DNA from 2 places in the Altererythrobacter sp. MTPC7 genome. Region 1 is predicted to be linked to the other one. Evidence: predicted binding sites of a transcription regulator. Region 1 holds the regulator's gene; the other holds the start of a gene.
What was found. The regulator LexA, encoded in region 1, represses DNA repair genes until DNA is damaged. The targets are predictions, from matches to a motif close to GTTCCNCNCTTGTTCT.
Positions count from the first base shown of each region.

Region 1 (7,784 bases):
GCCGCACGCGCGTTCAACAAGTTCGAGCGTCTGGGCCGTAGCGGCGATGGCGGCTCCGGCCTTGGCCTGCACATATCGCGCCGCCTCGCGCGGGCGATGGGCGGCGACATCGTGATTGAAAGCGAGGAAGGGAAGGGCGCGCGTTTTACGCTTTTCCTGACACCGCAGGACTGACGATCAACGTCCCGTCCTGCGCAGATAGGTCAGCAGGGCGATACCGATCAGCCCTGCAACCCCGCCGATGGCGAGAAAGCGACGGTCTCCGGCAATGAAGCTGGTGCCGGGGTCCCCGATGATGCCTGCGCCCTGCAGGACCCACCAGACCCCGGTCAACAACAGCGTGACACCGGCAACCTGCAACAGGAAGCGCGGTGCACGCATTACCTTGTACCGCTCAGCGTTCGCTTACGGGAACGTAGTCGCGCTGCGTCGGGCCCGTGTAGAGCTGACGCGGACGGCCGATGACCTGGCCGGGATCGGAGATCATCTCGTTCCACTGCGCGACCCACCCGACCGTGCGGGCAAGCGCGAAGAGAGCGGTGAACATGGTGGTCGGGAAGCCGATCGCCGAGAGGATGACGCCCGAGTAGAAGTCGACGTTCGGGAACAGTTTCTTCTCTTTGAAATAGTCGTCGTCGAGCGCCATTTCCTCGAGCTGGAGAGCCGTTTCGAAGACCGGATCGGTGACCTGCAGGGCCTCGAACACTTCGCGCACGGTCTTCTGCATGACCGTCGCACGCGGATCGTAGTTCTTGTAGACGCGGTGTCCGAAACCCATCAGGCGGAACGGGTCGTTCTTGTCTTTAGCGCGCTCGATATAGTGCGGGATCTGGTCCGGCGTACCGATTTCGCGCAGCATGTTGAGCGCAGCTTCGTTGGCGCCGCCATGGGCGGGGCCCCACAGACAGGCAATACCGGCAGCGATACACGCAAACGGGTTTGCGCCCGAAGAACCGGCAAGGCGAACGGTCGAGGTCGACGCGTTCTGCTCGTGGTCCGCGTGGAGGATGAAGATACGGTCCATCGCGCGCTCGATCGCGGGATGCACTTCGTATTCCTCAGCCGGGACGCCGAACGTCATGCGCAGGAAGTTGCCGGTATAGCTGAGCGAATTGTCCGGCTGCATCATCGGCTGACCGACCGAGTACTTGTAAGCCGCAGCTGCAATCGTCGGCATCTTGGCGATCAGGCGGTGGCTGCTGATCTTGCGGTGCTCGGGGTCGGAAATATCGGTGCTGTCGTGATAAAACGCAGACAGGGCGCCGACCACGCCGCACATGATGGCCATCGGATGCGCATCGCGGCGGAAGCCCTGGTAGAACTGGCGCAGCTGGTCATGCAGCATCGTATGGCGGGTGATGGTGTAGGTGAAGTCGTCCAGCTCTTCCTGCGACGGAAGCTCGCCGTTCAGGAGCAGGTGGCTGACTTCCATGAAGCTGGAATGCTCTGCCAGCTGGCCGATGGGGTAGCCGCGGTGCAGGAGCACGCCTTCATTACCGTCGATGAAGGTCAGGGCGCTTTCGCAGCTGGCCGTCGACTTGTAGCCCGGGTCGAACGTGAATGCGTCGGTCTGGCCATAGAGCTTGCGAATATCGACAACGTCGGGTCCGCAGCTGCCCTCGAGCACCGGAAATTCGTATGCATTGCCGCCGAGTTCCATTTTTGCCGTGTTATCAGCCACCAGCGTTTCTCCTTCAAATACAATCAATAGCGTGCTGCTTCAGCTGCGAGGTTCCGCCTGCGCGTCGATCCGCGCGAGGGACTCCTCTCTGCCCAGCAGGACGAGAACGTCGAAAATTCCGGGGGACGTCGTCGTCCCCGTCAGCGCCGCTCGCATGGGCTGCGCCAGTTTTCCGAGCCCCAGTTCAAGGCGCTCGGCAAGTGCTTTCGTAGTGGCTTCGAGGGCCTCGCTTGTCCAGTCATTTTCGGCATGAAGTTCGGCAGAAACCTGACCTAATCTTGCGCGGCCTTCGTCATCGAGCAATTTGGCCGCCTTATCCGTCATGGCGAGCGGCCGCTTCGCAAACAGGAACGCTGCGCCCTCGACCAGCTCGTGGACATCCTTTGCCCGGGGCTTCAGGAACGGCATGGCGTTTTCGAGCAGGCCCAGGTCGGGTTGCCCGTCCATCTCGTCGGCAACCAACCTGGCGAGGCGCGCATCGTCCGCCTCGCGGATATGATGGCCGTTGAGGTTCAGCAGCTTCTTCGTGTCGAACCGTGACGCGCTTTTCCCGACACCGTCGATGTCGAACAGCTCGATCGCTTCTGCGCGGGTGAATTCTTCCTTGTCGCCATGACCCCAACCGAGGCGCAGGAGGTAGTTGAACAGCGCTTCGGGCAGGACGCCCAGTTCGTCGCGATAAGCTTCCACGCCGACGGCGCCGTGCCGCTTGGACAGCTTCGCCCCGTCCGCCCCGTGGATCAGGGGGACATGGGCATAGACCGGCTCTTCCCAAGCCATGGCGCGGATGATCGGCAATTGCCGGAACGCATTGTTCAGGTGGTCGTCGCCGCGAATGATGTGCGTGCAGCCCATGTCGTGATCGTCGACGACCACGGCCAGCATGTAGGTCGGCGTCCCGTCCGCGCGCAGGATGATGTAGTCGTCGATTTCTGCATTGGCGACGCGTACTTCGCCCTGGACGGCATCGGTAATCACCGTTTCACCTTCGTTCGGCGTTTTCAGCCGAACGGTGAAGGGCGCACCTTCCGGCGCTTCGGAGGGGCCGCGATCCCGCCAGCGGCCGTCATAGCGCATCGGCTGCCTGGCAGCGCGCTGGGCGGCCCGCATCTCTTCCAGTTCTTCGGGCGTAGCGTAGCATTTGTAGGCATTGCCCGACTCGAGCAGGGCCATGGCGACCTCGCGGTGCCGCTCGGCGCGCTTCGACTGGAACATGGGTTCATCATCGTAATCGAGACCCAGCCAGTCCAGTCCGTCGATGATCTTGTCGATGGCATCCTGGGTGGAACGCTTCTGGTCGGTATCCTCGATCCGCAGCAGCGCCTGGCCGCCGTGATGGCGGGCGAACAGCCAGTTGAAGAGCGCGGTGCGAGCGCCGCCAAGATGCAGGTATCCCGTGGGCGAGGGGGCGAAGCGTGTCACCACGCCGTTGATTTTCCCGCTGTTTTTCTGGTCGCTTTCGCTTGCCATCTGGCGCGGCTTCCTTTTCTATTCTCGTGACCATGGCGTCGAGAGGGGTAACCGAGGTTCCGCTGGGGAGCGGCGACGCCGGGCCAGGCCATGCTGCATTGCAGCACCGGCATTGGCAGGGGCGCTTCCGCTTGTCCAGCATCGGCGACCGTCTGGATGCAGCGCTCGAGGATGCAGGCTTCGAGAGGGCGCCTTGGCTGGTCGTCGCGCTTGGGGGAGGGGTGGCTGCCTGGTTCCTCCTGCCGGCCAGCTGGATGTGGGCGTCGGCAATTGGTTGCGGCATCCTGCTTGCACTCGCCGGATGGCACTGGACAACGCGCGAAGCACGGATGCGGCTCGGCCTCGCCGCCATCGGCATGGGCTGCGCATTCGCGCTCGGCGTTTCGCTGGTCTGGGCACGATCGGCGGTAGTGGGGGCAGAGGCGTTCGAGTATCCGCGCGTACTGCACTTCAACGGGAAAGTGCTCGACCGGGAGGAGCAGCCTTCGCGGGATCGCGTGCGCCTGACCCTTGCCATGCGCGATGCCGAGACGGCGACGGCGCGCAAGGTCCGGGTGAACGTTCCGCGCTCGAGCGATGATCCTGCCTTCATCGAAGGGGCGACAGTCCGGCTGCGCGCTCGCCTGATGCCCCCGGCATCGCCCATGGTGCCGGGCGGATACGATTTCGCGCGGACCGCGTGGTTCATGGGCCTGTCCGGCACGGGTTCGGTCATCGGCCCGGTCGAACTTTCGCAGGCGGCCCCGCCGGATGTGGACCGGTTGAAGGCGTTGCAGCGAACGCTGTCGGCTCATGTCAGGGCCAATGTGTCCGGATCGGAAGGGACAATCGCCGCCGCTTTCGCCAGCGGGGACCGGGGATCGATCCGCGAGGCGGACGAGGACGCCATGCGCGACAGCGGACTGACCCATTTGCTTTCGATCAGCGGCCTGCATGTGAGCGCCGTAATTGCCGCAGCCTATCTCGTGGCCATCAAGCTGCTGGCGCTATGGCCGTGGCTCGCCTTGCGCGTGCGTCTCCCGGTGCTGGCAGCAGGCGTCGGCGCAGTGGCTGGCATTGCTTATACGCTGCTGACAGGCGCGGAAGTTCCCACGGTGCGAAGCTGCGCTGCGGCCTTGCTGGTGCTGGGCGCACTGGCGTTCGGGCGGGAAGCTTTATCGTTGCGCATGGTGGCGCTGGCAGCAGCTTTCGTTCTCTTCCTGTGGCCCGAGTCTCTTGTGGGGCCCAGCTTCCAGATGAGTTTTTCCGCCGTGCTGGCGATTGTCGCACTGCATAACAGCGCGCCGGTCCAGCAGTTTCTTGCGCCTCGGGAAGAAAGCTGGGCGGCCAGAACCTCGCGGCGCGGCGCGATGTTGCTGATTACGGGGCTCGTCATCGAATTCGCCCTGATGCCCATCGTGCTGTTCCATTTTCACAGGGCGGGGGTTTACGGCGCTTTCGCCAATGTGGTGGCCATTCCGCTTGTGACCTTCGTATCGATGCCGCTGATCGCGATTGCCCTGTTTCTCGATACCGTCGGCCTGGGCGCACCGGCGTGGTGGATGGCCGAGTTCTCGCTCGAGCTATTGCTTCGCATTGCGCACTGGACTGCCGAGCAGCCCGGGGCAGTCAAGCTGATGCCGCAAATGTCGCGGTTCACATTTGCCCTGTTCGCCGCCGGTGGCCTTTGGCTGGCGCTCTGGAAGGGGCGAAAGAGGACACTGGGCCTCGTGCCTGCCGCGCTGGGCGTTTGTCTCGTAGTGACGACGCCGACGCCCGACCTGCTGATATCCGGTGACGGGCGCCATGTCGGCATCGCTGGCGAGGACGACAGGCTTCTCATGCTTCGAGAGAGCCGATCGGGTTATGCGCAGGACAATCTGCAAGAACTGGCCGGAACTTCCGGAGAGGTCATACCGCTTCGCGGTTGGAAAGGCGCAGAATGTTCACGCGATTTCTGCGTCATCGCATTGGAGCGAGGGGCGCGCGAATGGCAGGTTCTGATGGCAAGAAGCCGTGACCTCGTGGGCGAGCGCGCCCTGGCCGCGGCTTGCGAAAGAGCCGATATCGTCGTCGCCGACCGCTATCTGCCGCGCTCCTGCCAGCCCCGCTGGCTACGCGCGGACCGCCGGTTCCTGGACCACAGTGGCGGCTTGTCGATAGCGCTGAGCGAAGGGAAAATAAGCCGCGTCGCCGATACGCAAGGCAGTCACGGATGGTGGCGTGGCCGTGACAGCGAATGATGCACTGGTCCCGGCCTCTGCGATTTTTTGGCAAATGGCAGGAAGCCTGAGGACTAGTGATACCGGCGCAGAAGGCCTGCCAGCTTTCCCTGAACCTCGACCTGTGCCGGAGCGTAGACCTGTGCTTCGTAGGCAGAATTGGCCGGGTCGAGGCGAACATTGCCGCTGTCGCGGTGCAGGTATTTCAGGGTCGCTTCCTCGTTGTTGACGAGCGCGACCACGATCTCACCGTCACGGGCGGTATTCGTCCGACGGATCAGGGCGAAATCCCCATCGAAAATGCCGGCTTCGATCATCGAATCGCCCGATACTTCGAGCGCATAGTGATCGCCCGGGCCGAGCAGGGCAGCCGGGACCGGCAGGCTCTGGTGGTCTTCCAGCGCTTCTATGGGGGCACCGGCCGCAATACGACCATGGAGAGGAATCTCGATGACATCGTTAGCCGGTTCGGGCCGCGTAGCAGGTGCGGGAGCGCGCACCCCGACGAGGTCGTTCGCGGCCTTCGGCCTTGCGGCACTGGCAGGAACGGCATCTTCCGGCTGCCGGATGACTTCGAGCGCACGCGCGCGGTTGGGCAGGCGCCGGATGAAGCCGCGCTCTTCCAATGCCGAAATCAGGCGATGCACGCCGGATTTGCTCTTGAGATCTAGCGCTTCCTTCATTTCTTCGAATGAAGGAGAAATTCCCGTTTCCTCCAGCCGCTGCTGGATAAACTGGATCAGTTCGTGCTGCTTCGCCGTGAGCATCGGCAAGCTCCTGTATCGTTTCGCCGTATCCGTGCGCGATAATGCGAACGAATGCGGAACGATTAGGGAACCTATCTGGCTAAGTCAAGCAATTGCGCCATTCTGGAGCAGTTCGGGCCGGAACAGGCGTTCCGGCTTCGTGCCGCTTTCAGTTCGAAGCAAACCAGTCGCCGGACTTGCCGCCGGTTTTGGACAGAAGCCTGACGCCGGAAATCACCATCTCGCGGTCCAGCGCTTTCGCCATGTCGTAGATGGTTAGCAAGGCGACGCTCGCCGCGGTCATTGCCTCCATCTCGACGCCGGTGCGCCCGGACAGGGAGGCTGTTGCAGTCACCCTGACACACTCATCTTCGACAGTGCAATCGACCGTCACCGTGTCCAGCGACAGCGGATGGCAAAGGGGGATGAGTTCGCCCGTTTTCTTCGCAGCCATGATCCCGGCGATCCTGGCTGCCGCCAGCACATCGCCTTTCGGAACCGCGCCATCGCGAATGGCGCCCAGCGCGGCCGCATTCATGGCGATCGTGCCCTCGGCAACCGCCTTGCGCGAAGTTGCCGACTTGCTTCCGACATCGACCATGTGTGCCGTGCCGTCGGCGCCGAGATGGGTCAGTTTGCTCATGAGGGCCTTCCTGCCACACTGCCGCTTTCGAGCACAGCGATCTAGCGACCTTCGAGCAGCGCGCGCGTCGCCGCCGCGACATCTTCTGCGCGCATCAGGCTTTCCCCGACCAGGAACGTCCGCACACCGCTGTGCGAAAGACGCGTGCAGTCGGCATGGCTGCCGATCCCGCTCTCCCCGACCAGTAGCGCGCCTTCGGGCGCCAGTGGTGCCAGCCTTTCCGTCACGGCCAGATCGGTGGTGAAGGTTTTGAGGTCGCGATTGTTCACCCCGACGAGTTTGGATTGCAGGGCATGCGCACGCTCCATTTCCGCCTCGTCATGCACCTCGACCAGTACGTCCATCCGGTGCTCAAGCGCGGCAGCCTCGATTTCCAGCATCTGCGAATCCAACAGGGCGGCCACGATGATGAGGATAGCATCGGCGCCCATCGCCCGCGCCTCGATGCATTGCCACGGATGGACCATGAAGTCCTTCCGCAGGACCGGCAGGTCGCAGGCCTCGCGCGCCTCGACAAGGTAATCCGAATGCCCCTGGAAATACGGTTCGTCCGTCAGGACGGAGAGGCAGGCCGCGCCGCCCGCCTCATAATCCCGTGCGTGATCGGCAGGGCGGAAATCGGGGCGGATCAGTCCCTTGGACGGGGACGCTTTCTTGATCTCGGCGATCAGGGCGAAGCCATCGCGCGAGGCCGAGCGGAGCGCTGCCTCGAAGCCGCGCGGCTCTGTTTGCCCGGCTGCGCGATCAGTCATGTCGGCCACCGAAGCCGCAGCCTTGCGCCGGGCCACCTCGTCGCGCTTTGCCGCGCAGATTTCCTCGAGCTTGTTCATCGTGCGAAAGCCAATCTCAGACAGCCATGTCGATCCAGCGGACGAGCAGTTTGCGGGCTGCTCCGCTGTCGAGCGCTTCCGCTGCCATTGCTGCCCCGCTGCTCCAGTCCTCGGCGGCATCTGCCACGAGCAGGGTCGCCGCCGCGTTCAAGATCACCGCATCACGGTAGGGGCCGGGCGACCCGCGCAGGAGCGATTTCAGCGCGGCTGCAT
Region 1 is NZ_BTGS01000006.1:168,115-175,898, reverse strand. Features, by position in the region: gene ACGHJ7_RS07310 (sensor histidine kinase) at 1-174, shown strand, start outside; gene ACGHJ7_RS07305 (hypothetical protein) at 178-381, opposite strand; gene ACGHJ7_RS07300 (citrate synthase) at 395-1,681, opposite strand; gene gltX (glutamate--tRNA ligase) at 1,721-3,151, opposite strand; gene ACGHJ7_RS07290 (ComEC/Rec2 family competence protein) at 3,184-5,373, shown strand; gene lexA (transcriptional repressor LexA) at 5,427-6,119, opposite strand; gene moaC (cyclic pyranopterin monophosphate synthase MoaC) at 6,268-6,741, opposite strand; gene trpC (indole-3-glycerol phosphate synthase TrpC) at 6,783-7,571, opposite strand; gene trpD (anthranilate phosphoribosyltransferase) at 7,588-7,784, opposite strand, start outside.

Region 2 (7,784 bases), on a different contig from region 1:
TATTTCCACGCCGCTTGCCTGGAAGGCGAAAAGATGACCGGGCAGAGCTGGAGCACGGGGCGCGGCTTCGTCCTCCCCTGGACCGCGACGCGCATAGCAGAGAAGGACTGACCTTGGACTTCATTTCGATCCTGTCGATTTTCGTGCTGGCGTGTTTCGTCGGCTATTACGTGGTCTGGTCGGTCACGCCCGCGCTGCACACGCCGCTGATGGCGGTGACCAATGCGATCTCGAGCGTGATTATCGTCGGCGCGCTCATTGCGGCGGCGGCAGCGGATGTGCCGGGGGCGAAGTGGCTGGGGCTGCTCGGCATCGTGCTGGCATCCGTGAATATTTTCGGAGGGTTCGCGGTGACGGCGCGAATGCTGGCGATGTACAAGAAGAAGGAGAAGAAGTGATGCTTCAAACCCTTCTTCGCCTGCTTCCACTCAGCGTTGCGGTCTCTGCATCTCCGGCTTTTGCGACCGAATGTGCGCCCGATCTGTCCCACGCTGCCTGTCTCGAATACATGAATGCCTATGGCGATTCCGGTCTGCCCTCAGTGGCCGAGGCTGCCGCTCACGGGCCGGTGAACCCGTGGGTCGCGCTCGCCTATCTCGTGTCGGGCGTGTTCTTCATTCTCGCGCTGCGCGGCCTGTCCTCGCCCGCGACGAGCCGGACAGGCAACCGCTTCGGCATGATCGGCATGCTGATTGCGGTGGTGACGACGCTGGTGACGCATGACATCGCCAACATCGTCGAGATCCTGATTGCCATCGCGCTCGGCGGCGTCATCGGCATCACCATCGCCCGTCGCATTGCCATGACATCGATGCCCGAGCTGGTCGCGGCCTTCCACTCGCTGGTTGGCCTTGCCGCAGTTCTGGTCGGCTGGGCGGCCTATCTCAATCCGGGAGCATTCGGCCTGCTGACCGACACCGGCATCGGGGCGGTCTCAAAGGTCGAAATGGGTCTCGGCATCGCCATCGGAGCGATCACCTTCTCCGGCTCGGTCATCGCCTTCCTGAAACTGTCGGGCCGCATGAGCGGTTCGCCGATCCTCTTGCCCGCGCGCCATGTGATCAACCTCGGCACGCTGGCGGCGATCATCGTGCTGACCGCGCTGTTCGCCATGGCCGGACCTGCCGAGACCATGCCGCTCATCATCGCGCTGACGGTGCTGGCCTTCGCCATCGGCTTCCTGCTGATCATCCCCATCGGCGGGGCGGACATGCCGGTCGTGGTCTCGATGCTGAACAGCTATTCGGGCTGGGCCGCCGCCGCGATGGGCTTCACGCTGGGCAATACGGCGATGATCATCACCGGTGCGCTGGTCGGCAGCTCCGGCGCGATCCTCAGCTACATCATGTGCCGCGCGATGAACCGCAGCTTCATCAGCGTGATCGCTGGGGGCTTCGGCGCGGACGATTCCGGTGGAGCGGGGGGAGAAGCGCGCGAGCAGCGCCCCTACAAGCAGGGCAGCGCGGCCGACGCGGCTTTCATGCTCGAACAGGCGGAAAAGGTCATCATCATCCCCGGCTACGGCATGGCGGTGGCGCAGGCGCAGCACGCCTTGCGCGAAATGGCCGACATGCTGGAAGAAAAGGGCGTGGAGGTGAAATACGCCATCCACCCCGTCGCCGGGCGCATGCCGGGGCATATGAACGTGCTGCTCGCAGAAGCGCAGGTGCCTTACGAGAACGTGTTCGAGCTGGAGGACATCAATAGCGAATTCGCGCAGGCCGACGTCGCCTTCATCATCGGTGCTAACGACGTCGTGAACCCGGCGGCCAAGACCGACAAGTCCAGCCCCATCTATGGCATGCCCGTGTTCGACGTGGACAAGGCCAAGCAGGTCTTCTTCATCAAGCGGAGCATGGGCGGCGTGGGCTATGCCGGCGTCGACAACGACGTGTTCTACATGGACCAGACCATGATGCTGCTGTCCGATGCCAAGAAGATGGTCGAGGAAATCGTGAAGGCGATGGATTGACCCGCGCCCTGCTGGTCGCCGGTGCCGCGCTGCTCCTGACAGGCTGCATCGACCGGATCGCCGAGAGCCGGGTCGAAAGCGCGCTGGTGAAAAACGGCGTCGGCGATGGCACGGCGTCCTGCATGGCCGCGCGCATGGTAGACCGGCTGACCATCGACCAGCTTCGCAAGCTGCAAGGCCTCGCCCCGCAAAATGGGGAGGCCCGGCGACCCACCGGCGTGCGCGATTTCCTGGCCCGGGTGCGGCGCGTGGGCGATGCGGAAGTGATTGCCGTAACCGGCTCCTCTGCCGCCCTGTGCGCCAGTGGCATTGCCCGCGAGGCAGGCGGAGGAGTGGCCTAGGTGAAGAAGCTGGCTCTCACCCTGCTGGGCCTCGTCGCCATCGCCGCGCTCGCTTTCCTGCTGCTGCACGTGCCCGACACCGATCCGGCGGAGATGCGCGCGAAATATGGCGGAGAGCCTTCGCGTTTCGTGGAAATGCCGGATGGAAACACTTTCCATATCCGGGACGAGGGGCCGCGCGGCGGATTGCCTATCGTCCTGCTCCATGGCTCGAATGCCGACCTCCATACGTGGGAGCCTTGGGCGCGAACGCTGTCAGGCGATTACCGCGTCATCCGGTTCGACCAGATCGGCCACGGACTGACCGGCGCGAGCGTAGACGGTGAATACACGCCCGATGCCTTTGCCGCCGATGTCGAGATGATTGCCGATGCGCTCGGCCTCGAGCGGTTCGTGCTGGCAGGCAATTCGATGGGCGGCGGGGTTGCGATGACCTATGCGTTGCAGCATCCCGAACGCCTTGCCGGACTGGTGCTGGTGGATGCCAGCGGCGCCCCTGTAGAGCGAGACAGTGGCGGCAACCTCGCCTTCACGCTGGCGCGTATCCCCGGCGTCGGCGCAGTACTCAGCCAGTTCCTGCCACGTTCGCTGGTCGAGCGAAGCCTGTCGCAGAGCGTATCCAACCAGGAGGTCGTCACGCCCGAGGCTGTCGATCGCTATTGGGAACTGGCGCGCTATCCCGGCACGAGGGCGGCGACCCGCGCCCGCTTCGCGGCACGGCGCGAACCCTTTGCCGCGGCCGATGTCGCTGCGCTGCAACTGCCCGTGCTGGTGATGTGGGGGAAGGAGGATGCGCTCATCCCCTATGACGCGGCCGGATGGTTCATGCGGCACCTGCCCGACGCCTCGCTGGCGGCGTACGACGATATCGGTCACCTCCCGATGGAGGAAGCGCCGGACCGATCGGCGAGCGATCTGCGTGCATGGCTCTCCTCGTCGATTTCTTCGCCGCAACCCCCTGCCGATCCCGCCCCGGCGGTTGACAGCGCGAACTGATCCGGCAAGCGAGAGGCGATATTGCGTCCGGCCCCGACCGGCGCTTGTCGTCCTTTGTCTGGAGTGATTTCGCGTGCGTAAACTGGGCCTGATCGGCGGGATGAGCTGGGTCTCGACCGGTCTCTATTACAAGTGGATAAACAAGGGCATCCAGCGACGGGCAGCGCCGATGGCCAGCGCGCCCCTGCTGATCGAAAGCCTCGATTTCAGCCAGCTGCACGGGCTCAAGGAAGAATCGGACTGGGACCGCGCAGGCGAGGTCTTGGTGGACAGCGCGAAACGGCTGGAAGATGCCGGCGCAGGTGCGCTGATCATCGGCGCCAATTCGATGCACCGGCTGTATGACCGGGTGGCCGAGGCGGTCGACATCACCATCCTGCACATAGCCGATTGCGTCGGGGACAAGATGGTGGAGCAGGGGGCGACCAATGCCGCCTCGCTGATCGGGACACGCAACGTCATGACCGAAAGCTTCTATCGCCAGCGGCTGGTGGCGAAGGGCATCGACCTGTTGCCGCCGGACATGGCCCATGTCGACGAGGTGGACCGCATCATCTACGAAGAACTGATGGCCGGACAGGCGAAGCGCTCGTCCGAACGGTTCTTCCGCACGCTGATCACGCGATTGCAGCAGGACGGGGCGAAAGCGGTCGTGTCGGCCTGCACCGAACTCGACATGGTGATCGACGTCGATGCCAATGTGCTGCCGATCTACGATTCCGCGCGGATTCACTGCGAGGCGGCGGTCGACTGGATCATGGCGGACGAGGCGTAGAGGACGAACGGGGCCCGACAGCGGGCCTTCTGCCGCTGCAATCCGGCGGCTGGGCGGATGTTGCCCGATTGTTCCCGTTGTCGCCAATGCCGCGCCCTCGTATCGGCTTGAGCGATGTCGCGTTCTCCCCTTGCCGCCGATCCTGAAACCTCGCGCGGGCGCGAGTTTGCCACCAGCGGTGACGAGACCCGCGGTCCGCGCAGCGCGTTCCAGCGCGACCGCGACCGCATCATCCATTCGATCGCGTTCCGCCGGCTGCGCGGCAAGACGCAGGTCTTCGTTGCCCCCGATGGCGATCACTATCGCACCCGCCTGACCCACAGCCTGGAAGTCGCGCAGATCGGCCGGACCATCGCCCGCGCACTGGGCCTGGACGAGGACCTGACCGAGGCGCTGTGCCTGGCGCACGATATCGGACATCCGCCCTTCGGCCATGCAGGGGAAAAGGCGTTGAACGCCTCTGTCGAGCGCCATGGCGGGTTCGACCACAACGCGCAGACGCTGCGCACCCTGATGCGGCTGGAAAGCCCCTATTGCACCCATGTCGGGCTGAACCTGTCGTGGGAGACGCTGGAAGGCCTGGCAAAGCACAACGGGCCGGTGTCCGATCCCCATTGGGCGCTGGCCGCGCTCGACCGGGACTATTCGCTGGAACTCGGCGGCTGGCCCTCGCTCGAAGCGCAGGTCGCGGCGGTGGCGGACGATATTGCCTACGACAATCACGATATCGACGACGGACTGCGGGCGGGCTTCCTGAAGCTGGAGGACCTGCTGGAACTCGATTTCGTGGCCGAACTGTGGGACGCGGTCGTTCGCCGCCATCCCGATGCGCGGCAGGAAACACGGCTGCGGGAACTGGTGCGCGACCAGATCGGGGTGATGGTCAATGATGTGATCGCCACGGCCTCTGCCCGCATGGCCGGACTGACCTCGCGCGGGGACATTGCCACCCATGACGGGCCGGTTGCCGGGTTCTCGGACGCCATGTTCGAGCGCGAGCGGCGGCTCAAGGCCTTCATGTACGAACGGCTCTATCTGCACCGCGACCAGGTCGAGACGGCAGAGAAGGCGCGCAGCGTCATCCTGAAACTGTATGCCGCCTATGATCAGGACCCTGCCCTGATGGGCGGGCGCTGGACCGCAACGATGCCGTCGACGGAGCCCGGTCGCAGCCGCCATATCGTCGATTACATTGCCGGAATGACGGACAGCTACGCCATCGCTCGCCATGCCGCGATCTACGGGACCACGCCGGAAGGTCTCAGCAATGTCTGATCACGATCCTGCCGCGCCCACCCGCATCGTGCTGGTCGGGGCGACGGGCCTGGTGGGCCGGGCCGTCATGGAAGCGTGCGTCGGCCGCGAGGATGTGCGCCTTGTCGCCATCTCCCGCCGCGAGGCCCCGATGCCCGACGGCGCGCGGATGGAGATGTTCGTGGCCGATCCGGCCGAATGGGGCGATGTCCTGAAGAAAGTCCGGGCGGAGGTCCTGGTGAGCGCGCTGGGCACCACGATCCGCAAGGTCGGCGGCGACAAGGACGAATTTTACGCCGTCGATCATGACCTGGTGCTGCAAACCGCGCGGGCCGCGCATGATACGGGTCTGGAACGGATGGTCAGCGTCAGTTCGGTCGGGGCGGATGCGTTCTCCGACAATTTCTACCTCAAAACTAAGGGCGAGACGGAAAAGGCGCTGGCCAAGGTCGGCTTTCGCCGGCTGGACATCCTGCGCCCGGGGCTCCTTCGCGGAACGCGCAAGGCGGACCTTCGCCCGCTTGAAGGGCTGGGGCGTATCGCGAGCCCGGTGGCCGATCTGGTCCTGCGCCGGAAATACGAAAAATACCGCTCGATCCACGCCTCGACCATGGCGCACGCCGTGCTTGCGCTGGCCAAACGGCGGACTCAGGGCAAGTTCGTGCATGAACACGAAGGCTTGCAGCGCGCGGCCAAGATGCTGCCCGAACTGGGGGGGGACGAGTAACGCTCGCCGAGGCCCGGCGAGGCAGATACGAAAACGCCCGCCGGATCAGGGGCGGGCGTTTCGTTGCGTTCCGGTGGGCCGGATCAGATGGCGCGGTCGCCTGCTTCACCGACGGATTCGATGTCCTGGCCGGCACCCTTGACCGTGTTACAGGCCGTTGCGGTGAGAGCCATCGAAGCGATGCCAGCGGCGAGAAGTACCTTGCGAACCATTGAATATTCCTTTCATCAAACAAACGTCGATGCATCCGAACGGACTGCTGCGCAAAGCACGGCTTCTCGTACGCCCACCTGATAGATGCCCAGATAGAATGCCGATGATCCCCGATTGGTTCCACAAGCTGATATTCGTGAGCGATGCCGCGCGCGTCGCGCTGGCAGGCGGCGCTTTCCTGCTGCTGGCGGTGTTCGCCATGCTGGCGGAGAGATGGCGCAATGCCCGCACCCGGATAGACCGGATCGGCTGGGTGCCGTGGACGGGCATCTTCCTGTTTTCCGCCGTGATCGGCGGCGGCCTTCTGGCGCTGGCTATCCCCGCCCTGATGGGGGCCGGCTGAACGGCGTCAGAGACACGCTTCCAGATACGCCTGGTCGAACCCGAACTGGCGCGCCTTTTCCAGCGTATAGGGCCTGAGGCCGCTCGCACGGAATTCGCCGATGATCTTGCCGTCCTCGCTCTCGTCGAGATATTCGAACTTGAAGAGCTCCTGCGTCACGATCACGTCGCCTTCCATGCCGATGACTTCCGTGATCCCGGTGGTCCGGCGCGAACCGTCGCGCAGGCGTTTCACCTGCACGATCAGGTCGACGGATTCGGCGATCTGGCGGCTGATGGCTTCCTTCGGAATCTTGATGTCGCCCATCAGGATCATGTTTTCCATACGGCCGAGGCATTCGCGCGCCGAGTTGGCGTGAAGCGTACACATTGAGCCGTCATGGCCGGTGTTCATGGCCGCGAGAAGGTCGAAACATTCCGCGCCGCGAATCTCACCCAGGATGATGCGGTCGGGACGCATACGCAGGGCGTTCTTCACCAGGTCGCCGATGGTGATGGCGCCTTGCCCTTCCAGGTTCGGCGGGCGCGTTTCCAGCGGCAGCCAGTGCGGCTGCTGCAGGCGGAGTTCGGCCGCATCCTCGATGGTCAGGACGCGCTCGCCCGGGTCGATCATCTTCGACAGGGCGTTGAGCATGGTGGTCTTACCCGAACCCGTACCGCCCGAAATGACGATGTTCATGCGGCAGGCGCCCGCGATTTTCAGCGCGGTACACATCTTGTCGCTCATGGAACCGAATTCCTTGAGCATGTCGAGGGTGATCGGTTTCTCGGAGAACTTACGAATGGAAATCGCGGTGCCGCGCAGGCTGAGCGGGGGCACGATCACGTTCACACGGCTGCCGTCCTTGAGGCGAGCGTCGGCCAGCGGCGTCGTCTGGTCGACGCGGCGTCCCACCTGGTTCACGATGCGTTGGGCGATCTGGAACAAATGCTGTTCGTCGCGGAACCGGATCGGGGCGATGACCAGCTTGCCCTTCTTCTCGATATAGGTCTGGTCCGGACCGTTGACCATGATGTCCGACACGTCGGGATCGTTCAGCAGCTCTTCCAGCGGACCGAAGCCCAACAGTTCGTCGATCAGCACCTTTTCCAGCGCGAACTGCTCGCGCCGGTTCAGCGTGACCTTCAGTTCGGCCAGCACTTCCATGATGATCGGGCGGAATT
Region 2 is NZ_BTGS01000004.1:195,033-202,816, forward strand. Features, by position in the region: gene ACGHJ7_RS05390 (hypothetical protein) at 1-111, shown strand, start outside; gene ACGHJ7_RS05395 (NAD(P) transhydrogenase subunit alpha) at 114-398, shown strand; gene ACGHJ7_RS05400 (NAD(P)(+) transhydrogenase (Re/Si-specific) subunit beta) at 509-1,972, shown strand; gene ACGHJ7_RS05405 (hypothetical protein) at 1,969-2,313, shown strand; gene ACGHJ7_RS05410 (alpha/beta fold hydrolase) at 2,314-3,309, shown strand; gene ACGHJ7_RS05415 (aspartate/glutamate racemase family protein) at 3,383-4,084, shown strand; gene ACGHJ7_RS05420 (deoxyguanosinetriphosphate triphosphohydrolase) at 4,199-5,359, shown strand; gene ACGHJ7_RS05425 (NAD(P)H-binding protein) at 5,352-6,065, shown strand; gene ACGHJ7_RS05430 (entericidin A/B family lipoprotein) at 6,149-6,277, opposite strand; gene ACGHJ7_RS05435 (hypothetical protein) at 6,376-6,621, shown strand; gene ACGHJ7_RS05440 (CpaF family protein) at 6,628-7,784, opposite strand, start outside.
Region 2: a site for LexA is predicted at 4,144-4,159, ahead of ACGHJ7_RS05420 (deoxyguanosinetriphosphate triphosphohydrolase). Genes of this name have one in related genera too.